DNA from 2 places in the Streptomyces sp. C11-1 genome. Region 2 is predicted to be linked to the other one. Evidence: predicted binding sites of a transcription regulator. Region 2 holds the regulator's gene; the other holds the start of a gene.
What was found. Region 2 encodes HspR, which represses chaperone genes until heat shock. Its sites were predicted from a motif close to TTGAGNNNNNNNNNCTCAA; they were not measured.
Positions count from the first base shown of each region.

Region 1: a site for HspR is predicted at 6,990-7,008, ahead of lon (endopeptidase La). Genes of this name have one in related genera too.

Region 1 covers NZ_CP134500.1:5,256,691-5,265,938, reverse strand. Annotated here, with positions in the region: gene RI138_RS23510 (sensor histidine kinase) at 1-1,764, opposite strand, end outside; gene RI138_RS23505 (hypothetical protein) at 2,128-2,919, shown strand; gene RI138_RS23500 (MarR family winged helix-turn-helix transcriptional regulator) at 2,956-3,438, opposite strand; gene RI138_RS23495 (polysaccharide deacetylase family protein) at 3,647-4,441, shown strand; gene lon (endopeptidase La) at 4,547-6,967, opposite strand; gene RI138_RS23485 (nucleotidyltransferase domain-containing protein) at 7,124-7,954, shown strand; gene RI138_RS23480 (spermidine synthase) at 8,076-8,798, shown strand; gene RI138_RS23475 (response regulator transcription factor) at 9,033-9,248, shown strand, end outside.
Region 2 covers NZ_CP134500.1:3,297,012-3,306,259, forward strand. Annotated here, with positions in the region: gene RI138_RS14495 (ABC transporter ATP-binding protein) at 1-1,592, shown strand, start outside; gene RI138_RS14500 (hypothetical protein) at 1,712-2,245, shown strand; gene RI138_RS14505 (helix-turn-helix domain-containing protein) at 2,382-2,720, opposite strand; gene RI138_RS14510 (helix-turn-helix transcriptional regulator) at 2,891-3,883, shown strand; gene RI138_RS14515 (hypothetical protein) at 3,902-4,156, opposite strand; gene RI138_RS14520 (hypothetical protein) at 4,135-4,467, opposite strand; gene RI138_RS14525 (heat shock protein transcriptional repressor HspR) at 4,709-5,161, opposite strand; gene dnaJ (molecular chaperone DnaJ) at 5,163-6,353, opposite strand; gene grpE (nucleotide exchange factor GrpE) at 6,450-7,100, opposite strand; gene dnaK (molecular chaperone DnaK) at 7,097-8,962, opposite strand.

The DNA.
Region 1 (9,248 bases), 2.0 Mb from region 2:
GCTGAGGTCGTCGGCCGCGAATCCGGCGATCTGGGCGTGCGGCGGCAGGGACTGGATGGTGACCCGCTCGTACCGCTCGATCTCGCTGACGGCGGCGCGTGCCACGTCGACCAGCGGGATCGGGCCGGCGTGACTGTGGCCGTGGTCGGCACCCGCGAGGACGAGCATGTTCTCGCTGTGGCGGCGCATGACCGTGGCCATGTGGTCCAGCTTGAACAGGGTGGCGAGGCGCTCCGGGTCCTGCTCGCGCTCCTCCAGGCCCTCGATCACGCCGAGCTGCCGCTCGACGAGGCCGAGGGTGCGCAGGGAGAGGTTGACGAAGGTGTGGTGGACCGTGTTCTTGAGCTGTTCCAGCTGGGTGGCCAGCTCGGCGGTCCGGTCCTGGAGTTCGGACCGCTGCTGGGCGAGGGACTCGCGGCTCTTGATCAGGCCGGAGCGTTCGGTGCTGAGGCTCTCGACGCGGCCGGTGAAGTCCTGGTGCAGGGCGGTGAGCTTGCCGTGCAGGGTGTTCATCGACCGGACGACCTGGGCGAACTCGTCGTTGCGGCCGGTGTAGCGGACCGGTTCGGCGGTCTCGGGCTCCTCGGCGAGGCGGGCGGCGCCGATACGGAGGACGGCGAGCGGCTGGGTGAGGGTGCGGGCGACCGCGGTGGAGACGCCGACGGCGAGGAGGAAGCAGCCGCCGAGCAGGGCGATGCTCAGTTCGAGGGCGGTGACGTCGTCGTCGCGGAGCCCCTCCAGGTGCCGGACCTGGCCGGCGGAGAGGGCGGACTCGACGCTGCGCATCCGGTCGACGCGGGCGGAGAGCGCGGCCTCCAGCTTCTTCGGGCTGACCCTGCGCTCCGCCTCGGACAGCTCGGGGCGGTCGGTGAGGCGGGTGAGGTACTTCTCCGCGTCGTTGACCTCCGGGCCGGTGACGGTGGCGGAGAGCTTGTCGCGGGCCGCCGGGTTCGCCGCCTGGTCGAAGTCGGCGAGCGAGGCCAGTTCGCGTACGCGGGCCTGCTGGGCGGCGGCGCTCAGCTCGTCGCGTTCGCGGTCGGCCCGGGCGGCGTCCTCGTCCTGGGTCTGCACGGGCAGCCCGGTGAAGGGGTCGGTCTGCGGGACCGTGGGCTCGGGGCTCGGCACGGCGAGCGCGGCGAGGAGGAGCCCCCGGGTCGCGGAGGCCTGTTCGGCCGCGCCGCCGAGGGTGAGCGGGGCCCGGGTGGCGTCGGCGGCGCGCGGCGGGGTCTTCTCGGCCAGCTCGGCGGCGATGCCGTGCAGCTTGACGATGACGTCGGAGTACGCCTGGTGGGCCTCCAGCGCCGTGCCCTTGCCCGTCAGCGCGTCCCGGCGCAGGGAGGGGATCGTGGAGAGGTCGCGGCGCAGGGCCGCGGAGGCCGCCTCGTGGATCTCGTCGATCTGCTGGTCGACGCGCGTGGCACGGGCGGTGCGGTTCTCCGCGGCGTCGCTGTCGTCCTCCTCGCCCCGGCCGTCGGCGATGTACGCGGTGACCGCGTCGCGTTCGTCGGCGAGGGAGTGCGCGAGGGTGACGGCCTGCTGGTTCAGCTCGGCGAGGGTGACGAGCCGCTGGGACTCGGTCAGATCGGCGGAGGCCCCGAGCGCGGCGGGCGCACCCGCCGCCAGGACGATGACGCCGACGACCGCGACTCCGGCGACCAGTCGGCTGCGCACCCGCACGGTTCGCCTGTCGGCGCCGGGCGCCGGAGGCGTCGCCCCGGAACCGTCGTGCGTCGTGCCCTTGCTCCGCGGCCGCTTCTTCTGCACCGGTGCTCGCAATCTTGACTCGTCCACCCTTGAAGCAGAGGTGACGCACGGTCACACAGAGGGGCACCCCGCTCCTGGTACGGCTTCTGACCATTCCAGTGCTTTTGAGAGGGGGGCGCGCATCAACCGCTCCGCCACTCGAACGAGTGAACATCACTCTTGAGTTGGCGAACAAGTCTCCCCCGGCGCGCCCCTGACCATGCATGGACGATGGGGTGGAACTTCCGGTCCGGCTTTGGCAAGATGCCCGCCCGCACTCGTTCGGAGTCTCTCCTTCCGGCCCCTGAGGCCCTGTTGACCTGCTGGTACAAGCCAATGCGACCGGGGTGCGGGTCCCGTGAAGGCGTCGTGGAGACTGACGTCATGCGCATCGAACTGGCCACCGCCCCCGGCAGCCCCGAACGCCCCAACGAGGACTGGGTCTCGGCCGCTCTCCCCGCGTCCGGTCAGGGCGGCGCGCTGGTCCTGCTCGACGGCGTCACCCCGCCGCCGACGGAGCCCGGTTGTGTGCACCCGGTTCCGTGGTTCACGGCCCGCCTGGGCGGTGCGCTGGTGGAACTGTCCGGTTCACGCCTCGATCTGTCCCTGACCGAGGTACTGGCCGAGGCCATCTCCCGTACGGCCGACGCCCACCGGCCCACCTGTGACCTTTCTCACGTGCGCACTCCTCAGGCGACCGTGGTCCTGGCGCGTTGGGGCGAACACGCGGTCGAGTACCTGGTGCTCTCGGATTCGGTGTTGCTGCTGGAGGCCCCGGACGGCTCGGTCCGCGCGGTCCTCGACGACCGGCTGGACCGGCTGCCGCCGGGTTCGCTGGCCTCCCATGAGATCGCGGACTCCACGGTGCGCAACAAGGAGGGCGGCTTCTTCACGGCTGCCGCCGATCCGTCGGTGGCGGTGCGCGCGGTGACCGGCAGCGCCCCGGCCTCCGAGGTCCGTACCCTCGCCGCGCTCACGGACGGGGCGAGCCGCTGGACGGAGATGTTCGGCGAGGGAGACTGGGCGGCCGCGCTGGAGCAGTTGCGGAGGTCGGGGCCGCAGGCGCTGATCGACCGGGTACGGGAGCTGGAGACCGCCGACGCGGGGGCCGGGCGCGCGCGGCTGCGGCGCAGCAAGGCGCACGACGACGCCACGGCGATCCTGGTGGAGCTGTAGGGGCCTTTCGGCGCGGGGCCGGCCCTCGGCGCGGGGTCAGCTTTCGGCGCGGGCGTTCAGCTGGTGCAGCAGCCGGGCCAGCTCAGCCACTTCGGCCCGGTCCCAGCCCGTCAGCTTGCGTACGTAGCGCTCGCGGCGGGCATCCCGGACGCTGCGGAAGCGGGCCAGGCCTTCGTCGGTGAGGTGGACGAGCCAGGCGCGGCCGTCGGCCGGGTCGGGCTCGCGTACGACCAGGCCGAGGTTCTCCAGGGAGTGCAGCTGGCGGCTCATGGTGGCCTTGCCGACGCCGAAGTACGCGGCCAGCTCGGTGGCCCGCTGCCGGCCCGCCGACTCCAGGCGGACGAGCAGCCCGTAGGCGGCGGGCTCCAGTTCCGGGTGGACCTCCCTGGCCATCTCGCCCGAGCTGGCCCGCGCCCGGCGCAGGAACACAGCCAACTCGCGCTCCAGCGCCAAGAATTCGTGGTCCACACCACTTCCGGCGGCCACGCCCCGCTCCGGCTCGCTCTCACTCCCGTGCACGTCAGCACCCCCTCTACGGCTCCCTGCCGATGAAACATGTCACCGCGGGTGGTCGACGCCGCAGCGCGGCCAGTATTTCGCAGGATGCCCAGGAGGGGGCCGACGGCGACGGCGCGACCCACTATGCACTCCATGTATACGCACTGGGTATAGTCCTCGGCGTACCGCACGGCTGTGCGGGATTTCCCGCACGGAGGAGTGCTTTGCCATGCCCGAAAAGACGCCGCTGTCCAAGGTGCCGTCGTCAAAGACGTCATTGCCCGGGAAGCGGTTGGCCATGGCTCTGGTGGCGGCGCTCACACTGACGCTGAGCGGCTGCTCGATGGACACGACCGCGCCGGGCTCGGCGCGCGGGGAGGCGGCTGCCGACGCCAAGGGCGCGTTCGGGCCGGTGGACTGCCGCGAGGCCAAGTGCATCGCCCTGACCTTCGACGCGGGGCCGGGCGAGGACACCCCCGAGCTGCTGGACATCCTGAAGGAGAAGAAGGTGCACGCCACCTTCTTCCTGCTGGGCAAGCACCATGTCGTCAAGCACCCGGACACCGTGCGGCGCATCCAGGACGAGGGCCACGAGGTCGCCAACCACACCTGGACGCACAAGATCCTCACCGACCACGACCCGGACGAGATACGGGCCGAGCTGGAGAAGACCCAGAAGGCCATCGAGAGGATCACCGGCGAGCGGCCCCGGCTGATGCGCCCGCCGCAGGGCCGCACGGACGACGAGGTCAGCAAGGTCAGCAAGGAGCTGGGGCTGTCGCAGGTGCTGTGGAGCGCCACCGCGAAGGACTACTCGACGAACGACTCCGCACTGATCCGGAAGCGCATCCTGGACCAGGCGAGCAAAGACGGCATCATCCTGCTGCACGACATCTACAAAGGCACCGTCCCCGCCGTGCCGGGCATCATCGACGCGCTCCAGAAGGACGGCTACACCTTCGTGACCGTCCCCGAGCTGATGGCCCCGGCCGAGCCGCAGCCGGGCACGATCTACCGCCCCTGAGCGGCCCCCGGGCATGCGGAACGGCCCGCGCCCGCCGGTATGCGGTAAGCGGGCCGTTCCGTGCGCCCCGTACAACGCTCAGGCCGTACGCCCCGTACGACGGACTCAGGCCGCGGCCGGGATCCTCTCCTCCGCCCGGGCCGAGGCCGGGGTGAGGGCGATCTCCAGCACCTGGCGGACGTCGGTGACCGGCCGGACGTCCAGCTTCTCCAGGACCTCGGCCGGGACGTCGTCCAGGTCGGCCTCGTTGCGCTGCGGGATCACGACGGTCGTGACGCCCGCGCGGTGAGCGGCCAGCAGCTTCTGCTTGAGGCCGCCGATGGGCAGGACCCGCCCGGTCAGCGACACCTCGCCGGTCATCGCCACATCCGTACGGACGAGGCGTCCGGAGAGCAGCGAGGCCAGGGCGGTCGTCAGGGTGATACCGGCGCTCGGGCCGTCCTTGGGGACCGCGCCCGCCGGGAAGTGGATGTGCACGCCCCGGTCCTTGAGGTCGGCGACCGGCAGCTCCAGCTCCGCACCGTGCGAGCGCAGGAAGCTCAGGGCGATCTGCGCCGACTCCTTCATGACGTCGCCGAGCTGACCGGTCAGGGTCAGTCCGGAGGCCCCGGTCTCCGGGTCGGCGAGCGACGCCTCGACGAAGAGGACGTCACCGCCCGCCCCGGTCACCGCGAGCCCGGTGGCCACGCCCGGCACGGCGGTGCGGCGCTCGGCCGGGTCCTGAGCGGACTCGGGTACATGGTGCGGACGCCCGATCAGACCGCGCAGGTCCGCGTCGGTCACCGTGAACGGCAGGTCCCGGTCGCCCAGTTCGTGCTGGGCCGCGACCTTGCGGAGCAGCCGGGCGACGGCCCGCTCCAGATTCCGTACGCCCGCCTCGCGGGTGTACTCGCCCGCCAGCTTGCGCAGCGCCGACTCCTCCAGGGCGACCTCGTCCTTCTCCAGGCCGGCCCGCTCCAGCTGGCGCGGGAGGAGGTGGTCCCGGGCGATGACGACCTTCTCGTCCTCGGTGTAGCCGTCGAGCCTGACCAGTTCCATGCGGTCGAGCAGGGCTTCCGGGATGGCTTCGAGCACGTTGGCGGTGGCGAGGAAGACGACGTCGCTGAGGTCGAGCTCGACCTCCAGGTAGTGGTCGCGGAAGGTGTGGTTCTGCGCGGGGTCCAGGACTTCGAGGAGGGCGGCGGCCGGGTCGCCCCGGAAGTCGGAACCGACCTTGTCGATCTCGTCGAGCAGGACGACCGGGTTCATCGAACCGGCCTCCTTGATCGCCCGCACGATACGTCCGGGGAGCGCGCCCACGTACGTACGCCGGTGGCCGCGGATCTCCGCCTCGTCCCGGACACCGCCGAGTGCGACGCGGACGAACGTGCGGCCCATGGCGTGCGCGACGGACTCACCGAGCGAGGTCTTGCCGACACCGGGCGGGCCGACGAGGGCCAGTACCGCGCCGCCGCGGCGACCGCCCACCACGCCCAGCCCCCGGTCGGCACGCCGCTTGCGCACCGCGAGGTACTCGGTGATGCGCTCCTTCACATCCGCGAGACCGGCGTGCTCGGCGTCCAGGACCGCCTGGGCGCCGCGGATGTCGTAGGCGTCCTCGGTTCGCTCGTTCCACGGCAGTTCGAGGACGGTGTCCAGCCAGGTGCGGATCCAGGAGCCCTCGGGCGACTGGTCGCTGGCCCGCTCCAGCTTCTCGACCTCCTTGAGCGCCGCCGTCCGGACGTGCTCGGGCAGCTCGGCGGCCTCGACGCGGGCCCGGTAGTCGTCGGACTCGTCCTCCGGGTCGCCGTTGAGCTCGGAGAGTTCCTTGCGTACGGCTTCCAGCTGGCGGCGCAGCAGGAACTCGCGCTGCTGCTTGTCGACGCCCTCCTGGACGTCCTTGGCGATGGACTCGGCGACATCCTGCTCGGCGAGGTGTTCGCTCAGCCACTGGACGGCGAGCTTCAGCCGGGCGACCGGGTCCACGGTCTCCAGGAGCTGGACCTTCTGCGCGGTGGAGAGGAACGGCGAGTATCCGGAGTTGTCGGCGAGCGCGGAGAGGTCCTCGATCTGCTGGACCCGGTCCACGACCTGCCAGGCGCCGCGCTTCTTCAGCCAGCTGGTGGCGAGCGCTTTGTACTCCTTGACCAGCTCGGCCGCCGATCCGGGCAGGGGGTCGGGCACGACGACGTCGATCACGGTCCCCTCCACCCAGAGCGCCCGCCCCGGACCACTGGTCCCGGCCCCGATCCGGACGCGGTCACGGGCCCGGATGAGCGCACCCGGGTCGCCGTCCGAGAGGCGCCCGACCTGCTCGACGGTGCCGAGGACACCGGTCCCCGTGTACGTCCCGTCGATCCGCGGGACCAGCAGCACCTCGGGCTTGCCGCCGTCGGGACGGGCGGCGGCCTGCGCGGCCTCGACGGCGGCGCGCACCTCGGTGTCGGACAGGTCCAGCGGCACCACCATGCCGGGCAGGACGACCTCGTCGTCGAGCGGCAGCACGGGCAGGTCGATCGGTGTGAACGCCTTGGACTCGCTAGTCATGATCTCCCCTTCGGCAGGCAAGTTGAGCTATGTGGACTCAATGCTCATGAGCCGTTGAATGTTCCCCGGGGCCTGTTCGCTCTCAGCGATCACGCGCCGAGGGGGCGGGGCCGGGGGCGGAGGCCGCCGCTCGGGCCTTTCCGGCACAGTGCTCGCATGAACGGAAAAGGTCTCGCCGAGGACGGCACGATCGCCCGCGAAGGAAGCCTCGACCGCGTCCCGGAGACGTTCGCGCCGGTGGTTGCGGATGCCCGTTCCCGTATCGCCGAGGCGTTCGGGAGCGAGCGGCTGCACAGTGCCTACCTGTACGGGAGCGTTCCGCGCGGGTCGGCTGTTCCCGGGCGCTCGGACCTCGATCTGCTGCTGGCACTGCGCGGGGAGCCGACGGACGCGGACCGCGGCGACGCCGTCGGCGTCGCCGCCGCGCTCGATACCGACCACCCGGCCATCGACACGGCGGGCATCCTGATGGTCCGTGCGCGTACCGCACTCAGCGAGCTGGAACGGCACGACCTCGGCTTCTTCGTCGCCTGCCTGTGCACCCCGCTGCTCGGGCCCGACCTCGCCTCCGTCCTGCCCCGCTACCGCCCCACCTCGCTGCTCGCCCGCGAGACCAACGGCGATCTCGCGCTCGCGCTGCCGCGCTGGCGGGCGTCGGCGACGGCGACGGCGACGGCGACGGCGGAGGACCTGGCCGACGCCGACCGGACGCGGCTCTGCCGACGCGTGGCCCGGCGCCTCGTCCGTACCGGCTTCACGCTGGTCATGCCCCGCTGGGGCGGCTGGACGAGCGACCTGGAGGAGTCCGCCGAGGTGTTCGGCCGCTACTACCCGGGGCGCGCGGCCCGGATGCGTACCGCCGCCGCGGCCGCGGCCCGTACCGCTTCCCCCGACCCGGGCCTGCTCCGCCTGTTCCTCGACGACCTGGGGCCCTGGCTGGCGGCCGAGTACACGGCGGTGCACGGGAAGAAGGCGCCTCGGCCGTGAACCGGACGCACCCAGGGCGGGGGCGGTGGCGGGCGGCCGCAAAGCTTTGGCGTTCCGCGCGGCCCGCAGGACAGGATGGACGGGCACCGACTGCCACGACCGGAGACCGGAGAGCCACGACATGTCCGCGACGTCCGCGATGACCGCCCCCGATGAATCGATGCCGACGCGTTCCGCCGACACCCCCGTCACCCTCGACCGCCGCGACGGGCCGTTCGGCGAGGTCGTTCTGCGGGAGCGCGGGGAGCACTACGAGATCATCGCCAACGGCTGTTTCCTGATGGACACCTCCGACGGACGCTCCGAGCGGCTGCTGATCGATGCCGCGCTGGATGCCCTGCCCGCCGGGCGGACCGGCCCCTCCGTGCTGATCGGCGGGCTGGGCGTGGGCTTCTCGCTGGTGCGTGCCGCCGAGGAGGGGCGCTGGGGGCGGATCGTGGTCGCGGAGCGGGAGCAGGCGATCATCGGCTGGCACCGGGACGGGCCGCTGGCACGGATCTCCGGGGCCGCGCTCGCCGATCCCCGGGCCTCGATCCTGCACACGGACCTGGTGGCCCATCTCCGTACAACCACGGAGCGTTACGACGCCCTGTGTCTGGATATCGACAACGGGCCCGACTGGACCGTCACGGAGGACAACGGGAGCCTCTACTCCCCCACGGGACTCGCCCACTGCCACGACCGGCTGACCCCGGGCGGCGTGCTCGCCATCTGGTCCGCGCAGCCGTCCCCGGCCTTCGAACAAGCGTTGCGGAATGCCGGGTTCAGTGGGGTTGGGGCCGAAGAAGTGGCCGTTGCCCGAGGTGTGCCCGACGTGGTCCATCTCGCATCGAAGGGTCTCTGAAGCCCCGACCCGGTATGCGCGGCACGGCACTGGCACGGGTCATCCGGCACAAGCCCGACGATCCGGCCACGCGCCCGGCCCGAACGCGTACCGGCGGGGCAACACCCTGCGTAGCCGGGAGCCCTCCGCTGCCTTTACGCTGCTGACCGGCACACGGGTTCACCCACGAAATCCACGAGCGAAGAACGTGCCTCCGGGGGGATGCCTCCCGCGAGAACGGGCAGGGGCGGGGCGATGGAACAGACACACACCACCCACAACGGCGTCGCGGCCACCCCGGGGGCTCAGCGCCGGGTGCTGGTGGTCGAGGACGACCCCACGATCGTCGACGCCGTTTCCGCCCGGCTGCGGGCGGAGGGCTTTCTGGTCCAGACCGCGCTGGACGGCCCCGCGGCCGTGGACGCGGCCGAGGCCTGGCAGCCGGATCTGATGGTGCTCGACATCATGCTT
Region 2 (9,248 bases):
TCCTGCTCTTCGGCCTGCTGCTCGCCTCCATCGGGCTGACCTGGCTACAGGCCTGGCTCAGCGAGCGGACCGCCGAACGCGTCGTGCTCCAGGTCCGCCGCGGCCTGATCGCGCGCCTCATACGCCTGCGCACGGCCGAGTTGGACCGTACCGAGCCGGGCGGACTGACCACGCGCGTCACCTCCGACAGCACGCTCGTGCAGCACGCGGCGACGGGCGGTCTCATCCAGCTCGTCGACGGGTCGATCCACCTGCTGGCCACGATCGTGCTGATGGGCATCGTCAGCCTGCCGCTGCTCGGCATCACCTCCGCCGTGCTGGTGGTCGTCGGCATCGCGATGGGCGTCGTCATGCCCCGTATCAAGCGGGTCACCACCGAGGCACAGACCTCCGTCGGCGAGATCGGCGCGGCACTCGACCGCTCGCTCGGCGCGGCCCGCACCGTGAAGGCCAACGGCGGCGAGGCGAAGGAGACCGAGCGGGCGACCCAGGCCGCCGAACGCGCCTACCGGGCGGGCCTCAAGGGCGCCCGCTACCACGCGCTGATCGCCGTACTGGCCGGGCTGATCGTCCAGGCGTCGTTCCTCGCCGTCATCGGCTTCGGCGGTGCGCTGGTCGCCATGGGCACCCTCGAACTGGCCGCGCTGATCGGCTTCCTGCTCTACCTGTTCAACCTGGGCGGCCCGGTCCTCTCCCTGGTCGGCGGCACCACCGCCCTCCAGCAGGGGCTCGGCGCCCTGGCCCGGATCGAGGAGGTGCGGTCCATGGCGGCGGAGGACGACGTGGACGGTACGCCGTCGGCGCCCTCCGGCCCGCCGCCCCGCGTCACGGTCGACGGGCTGACCTTCGCCTACGAGGGGCGTACGCCCGTCCTGAACGGCACGGGCTTCGTCGCACCGGCGGGGAAGGTCACCGCGATCGTCGGCCCGTCCGGCTCCGGCAAGACCACGGTGTTCAGCCTGATCCAGCGGTTCTACGACACCGACGACGGCCGCATCCTCCTTGACGACACCGACATCCGCTCACTCGGCCGGGCCGAACTCCGCCGCCGGATCGCATACGTCGAGCAGGATTCCCCGATGCTGGCGGGCACGCTCCGGGAGAACCTCCTCTACTCCGCACCGGACGCGAGCGACGAAGCCGTCGCCGACGTGCTCCGCCGGACCCTGCTCGACGGCTTCGTCGCCTCGCTCCCGGACGGGCTCGACACGGCGGTCGGCGCCCGCGGCCTCGCCCTCTCCGGCGGAGAACGCCAACGCCTCGCCATCGCGAGGGCGTTGCTGCGCCGCCCGCAGGTCCTGCTCCTCGACGAGGTCACCGCGCACCTCGACGGGCTCAGCGAGACCGCCCTGCGCAGAACGGTGGAGGAGGCCGCACGGGACTGCACGGTGCTGCTCATCGCCCATCGGCTCTCGACGGTCACCACGGCGGACCGGCTGGTGCTGTTCGAGAACGGCCGGGTCAGCGACTACGGACGGCACGAGGAGCTGCTGGAGCGGAGCGCCCTCTACCAGGACCTCACCGCGACGCAGTTGACCACGGCCCCGGCGGTCGCCACGGCAGCCCCGGAGACTGCTGCGACGATGCGCTGAACTGCGCCGGAGCACCGCCGCGCCTGCGAGAATTCCCGTACGCCAGTCCCGTACGTCACTGACGCCCTGCGAACACCCCCCTCAGCACGATCGCACGACCGAAGGATTCAAGGATCCAGATGACCGACACCACCCCCCTCCCCCTGCCCGCCTCGACCGAGGACGACCACTACGGGGAGATCTCCGTCGAACTTCTCGGCGAACAGCGGGAGAAGCTCGTCGTCAGCGGCGAGCGGATTCCCACCATCACCATCGTCCGCGCCCCCGAGGCGGAGGTCGACGACCACATCGTCATCGGCACCCGCGACCCCCGGCACCTCACGATCACGGTGGATGGCGAGGCCGCGACGATCAAGCCCGGCAAGGGGAAGCTCCGGCGGCAGACGTACCGGGTCGACGTCCGTCACGCGGGCATCCACTACCGGCTCGTCCCGAACTCGATCCCGTTCAGCCGGCTGACCCGCGACGGCAAGCACCTCGGGGACTTCTCCTCGGACGGAGACCGCCGGGTGATAGCCGAGTGGCAGGAGGACGCCGGCACCCCCGAACCCCTCGACGCGGCCATCGGCTACGCGCTGTCGGCGGCGTTCGGCACCGGCGGTCAGCCGATGTGGATGATGGCGGTGGACGCGATCAGCGCGGCCCTGCCGTAGGGGCGGGCCCGTGAACGACCGAAGTCCCCTGCCGGAAGCAAGACTTCCGGCAGGGGACTTCGGCTTGCGCGCCTCGACGTGCGCACATGTCGCGGCGTCAGGTCGTGGCGTCAGGTCGTGGCGTCAGGTCGTGGCGTCAGGTCACGGACGCAGCCCTCCTGATGTCCTCGGCATGCAGGTACGACACGATCGCGGCCTCGAACCGCGACTTCAGGTTCAGCTTGCGCACGATGCTCGACGTGTGGGCCCGAACCGTACGTTCCGTGATGCCGAGTCTCCGGGCCAGCCAGCGGTTCTGCTCGCCGCTCGCCAGCAGTACGAGCACTTCCAGCTCGCGTTCGGTGAGCGCGGCGAAGTCCATCACCTGCCGCCCACCGGCCATCGCCCGCCCATCGGCAGCCATCCGCCCGCCGGCAGTCATCCGTTCGTCGACCGTCATCCGTTCGTCAGCCATCGCCGTCACAGCAGTCTCCATCCTTTGATCGTCCACTGTCCCCCGTCCCGCGCCCGCCACCCGGCCGGCAGGGACTACCTGCTGCTTTACCTTTGCATTACCCTCTCCCTCATCAGTTCGACGGTTGCGCGGCATTTGACCGATGCGGCAGCACCGTCGGTTGTCGTGCGGCACGCGGGGGAGCGGCAGCAGTGAACGACGGAAGCCTGTCCATACTCGGCCTCAACACCACGGAGGAACGCGCCTACCGGCACTTCCTGCGCAATCCGGGCACCAGCACCGAGGACATCGGCGTCCTCCTCCACAGCCCGCGCGAAGAGGTGGAGAAGGCCCTCGCCCGGCTGGCCGAGCTGGGCCTGCTGCGGACCGACGGGCACGGCGGTGTCTCGGCGGCCGATCCGGAGACCGCGGTCGAGCGCCTCACGGAGATACGGCTGCGCGAGCTGCACGAACAGCTCCACCAGGTCACCAGGTCCCGGCATCTGGTCGCCGAGCTGACCGCCGAGCAGCAGGCCCGGCCCCTCGCCACGCAGGGCGTGGAGCGGCTCGAAGTGCTCCGCCAGATCCGCGACCGGATCGATGACCTGGCCTTCTTCGCCCGCCAGGAGATCCTTTCCGTCGAGCCGTACACAGCACTCACCCCCGAGAACATCGCGCACGCCCGCCCGTTGGACACCCGGTGTCTACGCCGGGGCGTGCAGATCCGCAGCGTGGTGCTGCGGGAAGCACTCGACCACCCGCCCACCGTGGCCTACCTCCGCGAACTCACCGCGCAGGGCGCGTCGATCCGGGCCGCGGACAAGCTGTCCGAGCGGATCCTCGTGTACGACCGCCGTACGGCCCTGGTGCCCGTCGATCCCTCGGACACCTCGCGCGGCGCGCTGGTCACCCAGCAGGCCGGGCTGGTCTCCAACATCCTGGCCCTGTTCGAGAAGATCTGGACCGAGTCCACTGACCTCTCCGCCCTGATCGACACCCACCCCGCGCCCTCGGGCGTGCTGTCCGAGATGGAGCAGCGCGTCATGGAGGAGATGTGCCGGGTCGCCAAGGACGAGACGGGCGCACGGAACCTGGACATCTCGGTACGGACGTACCGCCGCCATGTCGCCGACGTGCTCCGCATCCTGGACGCGACCAGCCGCCCGCACGCTGCCCTGCTGGCCCGCGAGAAGGGCTGGATCTGAGACGGGAGAGGCAAGGCCCTACCCGCTCCCCTCCAGCACCCACCCCTCCAGGGCCCGGTCCCGCAGTGCCTCGGCGCACCGCTCCCGCGCGTCCCGCACGCCGCCGCGCACCAGGACGGTGATCCGGTCCTCCTCGATGCGCTGGCCGCAGTCCCAGTGCGCGGGCAGCATCCCGATGAGCCGGAGCACCGCGGTGCCGGCGGGCGCGGCGTCGGTGGAGACACGGACCGCCGTGATCTCCACCGGGTCCTCTACTGCCAGCCGTTGACGCACTTCACCTTGCCCATGAACGGTCCGACCGGCTTCGGCAGCGGTGCGCCGCAGAGCACTCGGGAGACCGCCGAGGTGACCCTCGACACCACGTCCGACACCGCCTCCGAAGCCGTACCGACCCCAGCACCGGCACCGGCACCGGCACTGCCCCCGGCCCCGGCCCCGGTCAACAGCGGCGCGGCGGTCCCGGACGCGGCGACCGTCCCGGCTCCGGCGCTCGCGTGGGCCGGTGCGGCGGCCGCTCCGACGACCAGCGCCAGGAGCAGTCCTCCCGCACCGACCATCCTCCCGGTGAACGCGTAGACACCCATCTCTTCCTCCCCGTACTCACTGCGTCATGTGTCTCGCCGGCTTCGTCCGCCGACGTATGTCAGCTTGCCAGCGGGGCGGGCCGGACCAGGCGGCGATCACTGTCAACTTGCTGCATGCGCCCCGGCCACTTGGTGCCAGCCGTGCGACGCCGCGGACATACGACGACGGCCGGGCCGGGAGAACATCTGGTGTTCTCCCGGCCCGGCCGTCGTCGTATGTACCCCCCGGTGCCCCGCCGCCCTACTCCGCGGACCGCTTCGGCTTGGGCCGCCAGACCACCAGCGCGCTGGTCTGCTGCACGTCCTGGTACGGCACCAGATCGCGGCGGTACGAGGCGTGCACCTGGGCCTCACGCTGCTGCATGGCGACCGCCGCGCCGTCCACCGCCGCCGAGAGCTCGGCGACGCGCTGCTGGAGCGCGGCCACCTGGTTCTCCAGCTCGATGATCCGCTTGATACCCGCGAGGTTGATGCCCTCGTCCTGCGACAGCTGCTGCACCGTGCGCAGCAGCTCGATGTCACGGGCCGAGTATCGCCGACCGCGCCCGGCCGTACGGTCCGGGGAGACCAGGCCGAGGCGGTCGTACTGTCGCAGTGTCTGCGGGTGCAGGCCCGAGAGCTGGGCCGCCACCGAGATCACGTACACCGGCGATTCATCGGTCAGCTGGTACGGATTGCGTCGACGGCCGTCCATCTCAAGCTCCCTTCGCGGCCTGGAACAGTTCCGCCCGCGGGTCCTCGTCCGCGGTCGCCTTCCGGTAGGCCTCCAGCGCGTCCCTGGCCTCCTGGCCGAGGGAGGTGGGGACCGCGACCTCCACGGTGACCAGGAGGTCGCCGCGGGTGCCGTCCTTGCGCACCGCGCCCTTGCCCCGGGCGCGCATCGTACGCCCGTTGGGGGTGCCCGGGGGAAGCTTCAGGGTGACCGGGGGGCCGCCGAGGGTGGGGACCTTGACCTCGCCGCCGAGCGTCGCCTCCGGATACGTGACGGGCACGGTGACCGTGAGATTGTCGCCCTTGCGGCCGAAGACCGGGTGGGCGCCGACGTGCACGACGACGTACAGGTCGCCCGCCGGACCGCCGCGCTCGCCCGGGCCGCCCTTGCCGCGCAGCCTGATCCGCTGGCCGTCGGAGACGCCCGCCGGAATCCTGACCTGCATGGTCCGGGCCGACTTCGCCCGGCCGCTGCCCTTGCAGACCTCGCAGGGGTCCTGGGCGATGAGGCCCCGGCCCTTGCAGTCCACACAGGGGTCGGTGAGCGAGAAACCGCCGCCGCTGCCGCGCGAGACCTGGCCGGTGCCGACGCAGGTCGGGCAGACCCTGGGGGTGCCGTTCTTGTCACCGGTGCCGGAACACGCCTTGCAGGGCGCCTGGCTGGACATCCGCAGCGGGACTGTGGCCCCGTCGACCGCCTCGGTGAAGCTGAGCGTCACCTCGGACTCGACGTCCTGGCCGCGCCGCGGTTGGACACGGCTGCCCGTGCCGCCGCGGTTGAACAGCCCGCCGAAGACGTCTCCGAGACCGCCCCCGCCGCCGAAGCCGCCGCCCGCGCCGCCCTGTCCGCCGCCCGGTGCGCCCCCGCCGAAGAGGTCGCCCAGGTCGAAGTTGAAGTTGCCGCCGGCACCACCGGGACCGGCGCGGAAGCCACCGTTGCCGAAGAGGGCGCGCGCCTCGTCGTACTCCTTGCGCCGCTTGGCGTCGCCGAGGACGTCGTTCGCCTCGGAGATCTCCTTGAAGCGCTCCTCCGCCTTGGCGTCACCCTTGTTGGCGTCGGGGTGGTTCTCCCGGGCGAGCTTGCGGTACGCCTTCTTGATCTCGGCGTCGGTGGCGTCCTTGGGGACGCCGAGGACCTTGTAGTAGTCCTTCTCGACGAAGTCCTTCGTGCTCATCGACGTCCCTCCTTCCGGACGATCGGCCGAGCGGTCGGCCCGTGGGCCGACCGCCGGGCCGGTCGGTGTGCACCCTGGTGGTCAGACGCGTTGCCGTCAGACCTCCTCGGTGCCACCGCTCTCCTCGTCGTCTGTCTTCTCTTCCTTGGCCGCGGCGGGCGTGGCGCCCGGCTGCGGCTCGGCGACGGCCACCCGCGCGGGGCGGATGGTGCGCTCGCCGATGCGATACCCCGGCTGAAGGATCGCCACGCAGGTCGTCTCGGTGACGTCCGGCGCGTAGCTGTGCATCAGAGCCTCGTGGATCGTCGGGTCGAAGGGCTCGCCCTCCTTGCCGAACTGCTGGAGGCCCAGCTTCGCGACGACCGTCTCCAGCGATTCGGCGACCGACTTGAAGCCGCCGAGCAGCTCGCCGTGCTCCCGTGCGCGGCCGACGTCGTCGAGCACGGGGAGGAGCTCGGACAGGAGGTTCGCGACGGCGATCTCCTTGACCGTGACCCGGTCCCGCTCCACACGACGGCGGTAGTTCTGGTACTCGGCCTGGAGCCGCTGGAGGTCCGCGGTGCGCTCGCCGAGCGCCGTACGGACCTGGTCCAGCTGTGCGGTCAGGCCGACGGTCTGGTCGGTGTCCCCGGCCGGGGCCGCCGCCTCCTCCTCGGAGGGAGCGGCGGCCTTCGGCTCGGCGTCATCAGGGGTGGCGCCGGAGGGGACGTCGGGCTTCTCCTCGAAGCCCGGAGTCTCCTCGGTCACGCCGCACCGCCCTTGGTGTCCTTGGTGTCCTTCTCGTCGTCCACGATCTCGGCGTCGACGACGTCGTCGTCGGCGGCCTTGGCCTGGCCGTCGCCCGGGGCCCCGGCACCCGGGGTCGCGCCCTCGGCCTGAGCGTTGGCGTACATCGCCTGGCCCAGCTTCTGGGAGACGGCGGCGACCTTCTCGGTGGCCGTACGGATCTCGGCGGTGTCCTCGCCCTTGAGCTTCTCCTTCAGCTCGCCGACAGCGGTCTCCACCTCCGTCTTCACGTCACCGGGGACCTTGTCCTCGTTGTCCTTGAGGAACTTCTCCGTCTGGTAGACGAGCTGCTCGCCCTGGTTGCGGGACTCGGCGGCCTCGCGGCGGGCGTGGTCCTCCTCGGCGTACTTCTCGGCCTCTTCACGCATCCGGTTGACCTCGTCCTTCGGCAGCGAGGAGCCACCGGTGACGGTCATCTTCTGCTCCTTGCCGGTGCCGAGGTCCTTGGCAGCGACGTGCATGATGCCGTTGGCGTCGATGTCGAAGGCGACCTCGATCTGCGGCACGCCGCGCGGGGCCGGCGGCAGACCGGTCAGCTCGAACATTCCGAGCTTCTTGTTGTACGCCGCGATCTCGCGCTCGCCCTGGTAGACCTGGATCTGCACGGAGGGCTGGTTGTCCTCGGCCGTCGTGAAGATCTCGGAACGCTTGGTCGGGATCGTGGTGTTGCGCTCGATGAGCTTGGTCATGATCCCTCCCTTGGTCTCGATGCCGAGGGAGAGCGGGGTGACATCGAGGAGCAGGACGTCCTTGACCTCGCCCTTGAGGACACCGGCCTGGAGCGAGGCGCCGATGGCGACGACCTCGTCCGGGTTCACACCCTTGTTGGCCTCCTGGCCGCCGGTCAGCTCCTTGACGAGCTCGGCGACGGCGGGCATACGGGTGGAGCCACCGACGAGAACGACGTGGTCGATCTCGGAGAGCTGGATGCCCGCGTCCTTGATGACGTTGTGGAACGGGGTCTTGCAGCGGTCCAGGAGGTCCGAGGTCAGCTGCTGGAACTGCGAGCGCGTGAGCTTCTCGTCCAGGTGCAGCGGGCCCTCGGCGGACGCCGTGATGTAGGGCAGGTTGATCGTGGTCTCGGTCGAGGACGAGAGCTCGATCTTCGCCTTCTCCGCAGCCTCACGGAGACGCTGGAGAGCCATCTTGTCCTTGGACAGGTCCACGCCGTGCCCGTTGGCGAACTGCTTCACCAGGTAGTCGACGACACGCTGGTCCCAGTCGTCACCACCGAGGTGGTTGTCACCGTTGGTGGCCTTCACCTCGACGACGCCGTCACCGATCTCCAGGAGGGACACGTCGAAAGTGCCGCCACCGAGGTCGAAGACGAGGATCGTCTGGTCGTCCTTGTCCAGGCCGTACGCCAGGGCGGCGGCGGTCGGCTCGTTGACGATGCGCAGGACGTTGAGGCCCGCGATCTCACCGGCCTCCTTGGTCGCCTGACGCTCGGAGTCGTTGAAGTACGCCGGGACGGTGATGACCGCGTCGGTCACCTTCTCGCCCAGGTACGACTCGGCGTCGCGCTTCAGCTTCTGCAGGATGAAGGCGCTCATCTGCTGCGGGTTGAAGCTCTTGCCGTCCAGGTCGATCTTCCAGTCAGTGCCCATGTGGCGCTTGACGGAGCGGATGGTCCTGTCGACGTTGGTGACCGCCTGGCGCTTGGCGACCTCGCCGACGAGCACCTCGCCGTTCTTGGCGAAGGCGACGACGGACGGCGTGGTCCTGGCGCCTTCGGCGTTGGTGATGACGGTGGGCTCGCCGCCTTCGAGAACGCTGACGACGGAGTTAGTCGTGCCCAGGTCGATGCCGACCGCACGTGCCATTTCAATTCCTCCAACTGACTACTTGAGTGGATCTGACTCAAGAATGCATGACACCCGCCCCCTAGTCAACAGACCTGAGTCGGGCGGGCTCAACTTAAGTGCTTATCCGGACCACACATCGCCCCCGCTCCCGCCCCACGGACACACCCGCGCACGCCACACCCCTCGCACACCCCGCACCCCACCGTCCCACCATGGGATCGTTCTGTCACAAAATGCCGCGAGACGGTCACAACCGTCCCCGACCGGCAGGTTTCACCGTGGATCGTCACACCATCGAACCTCG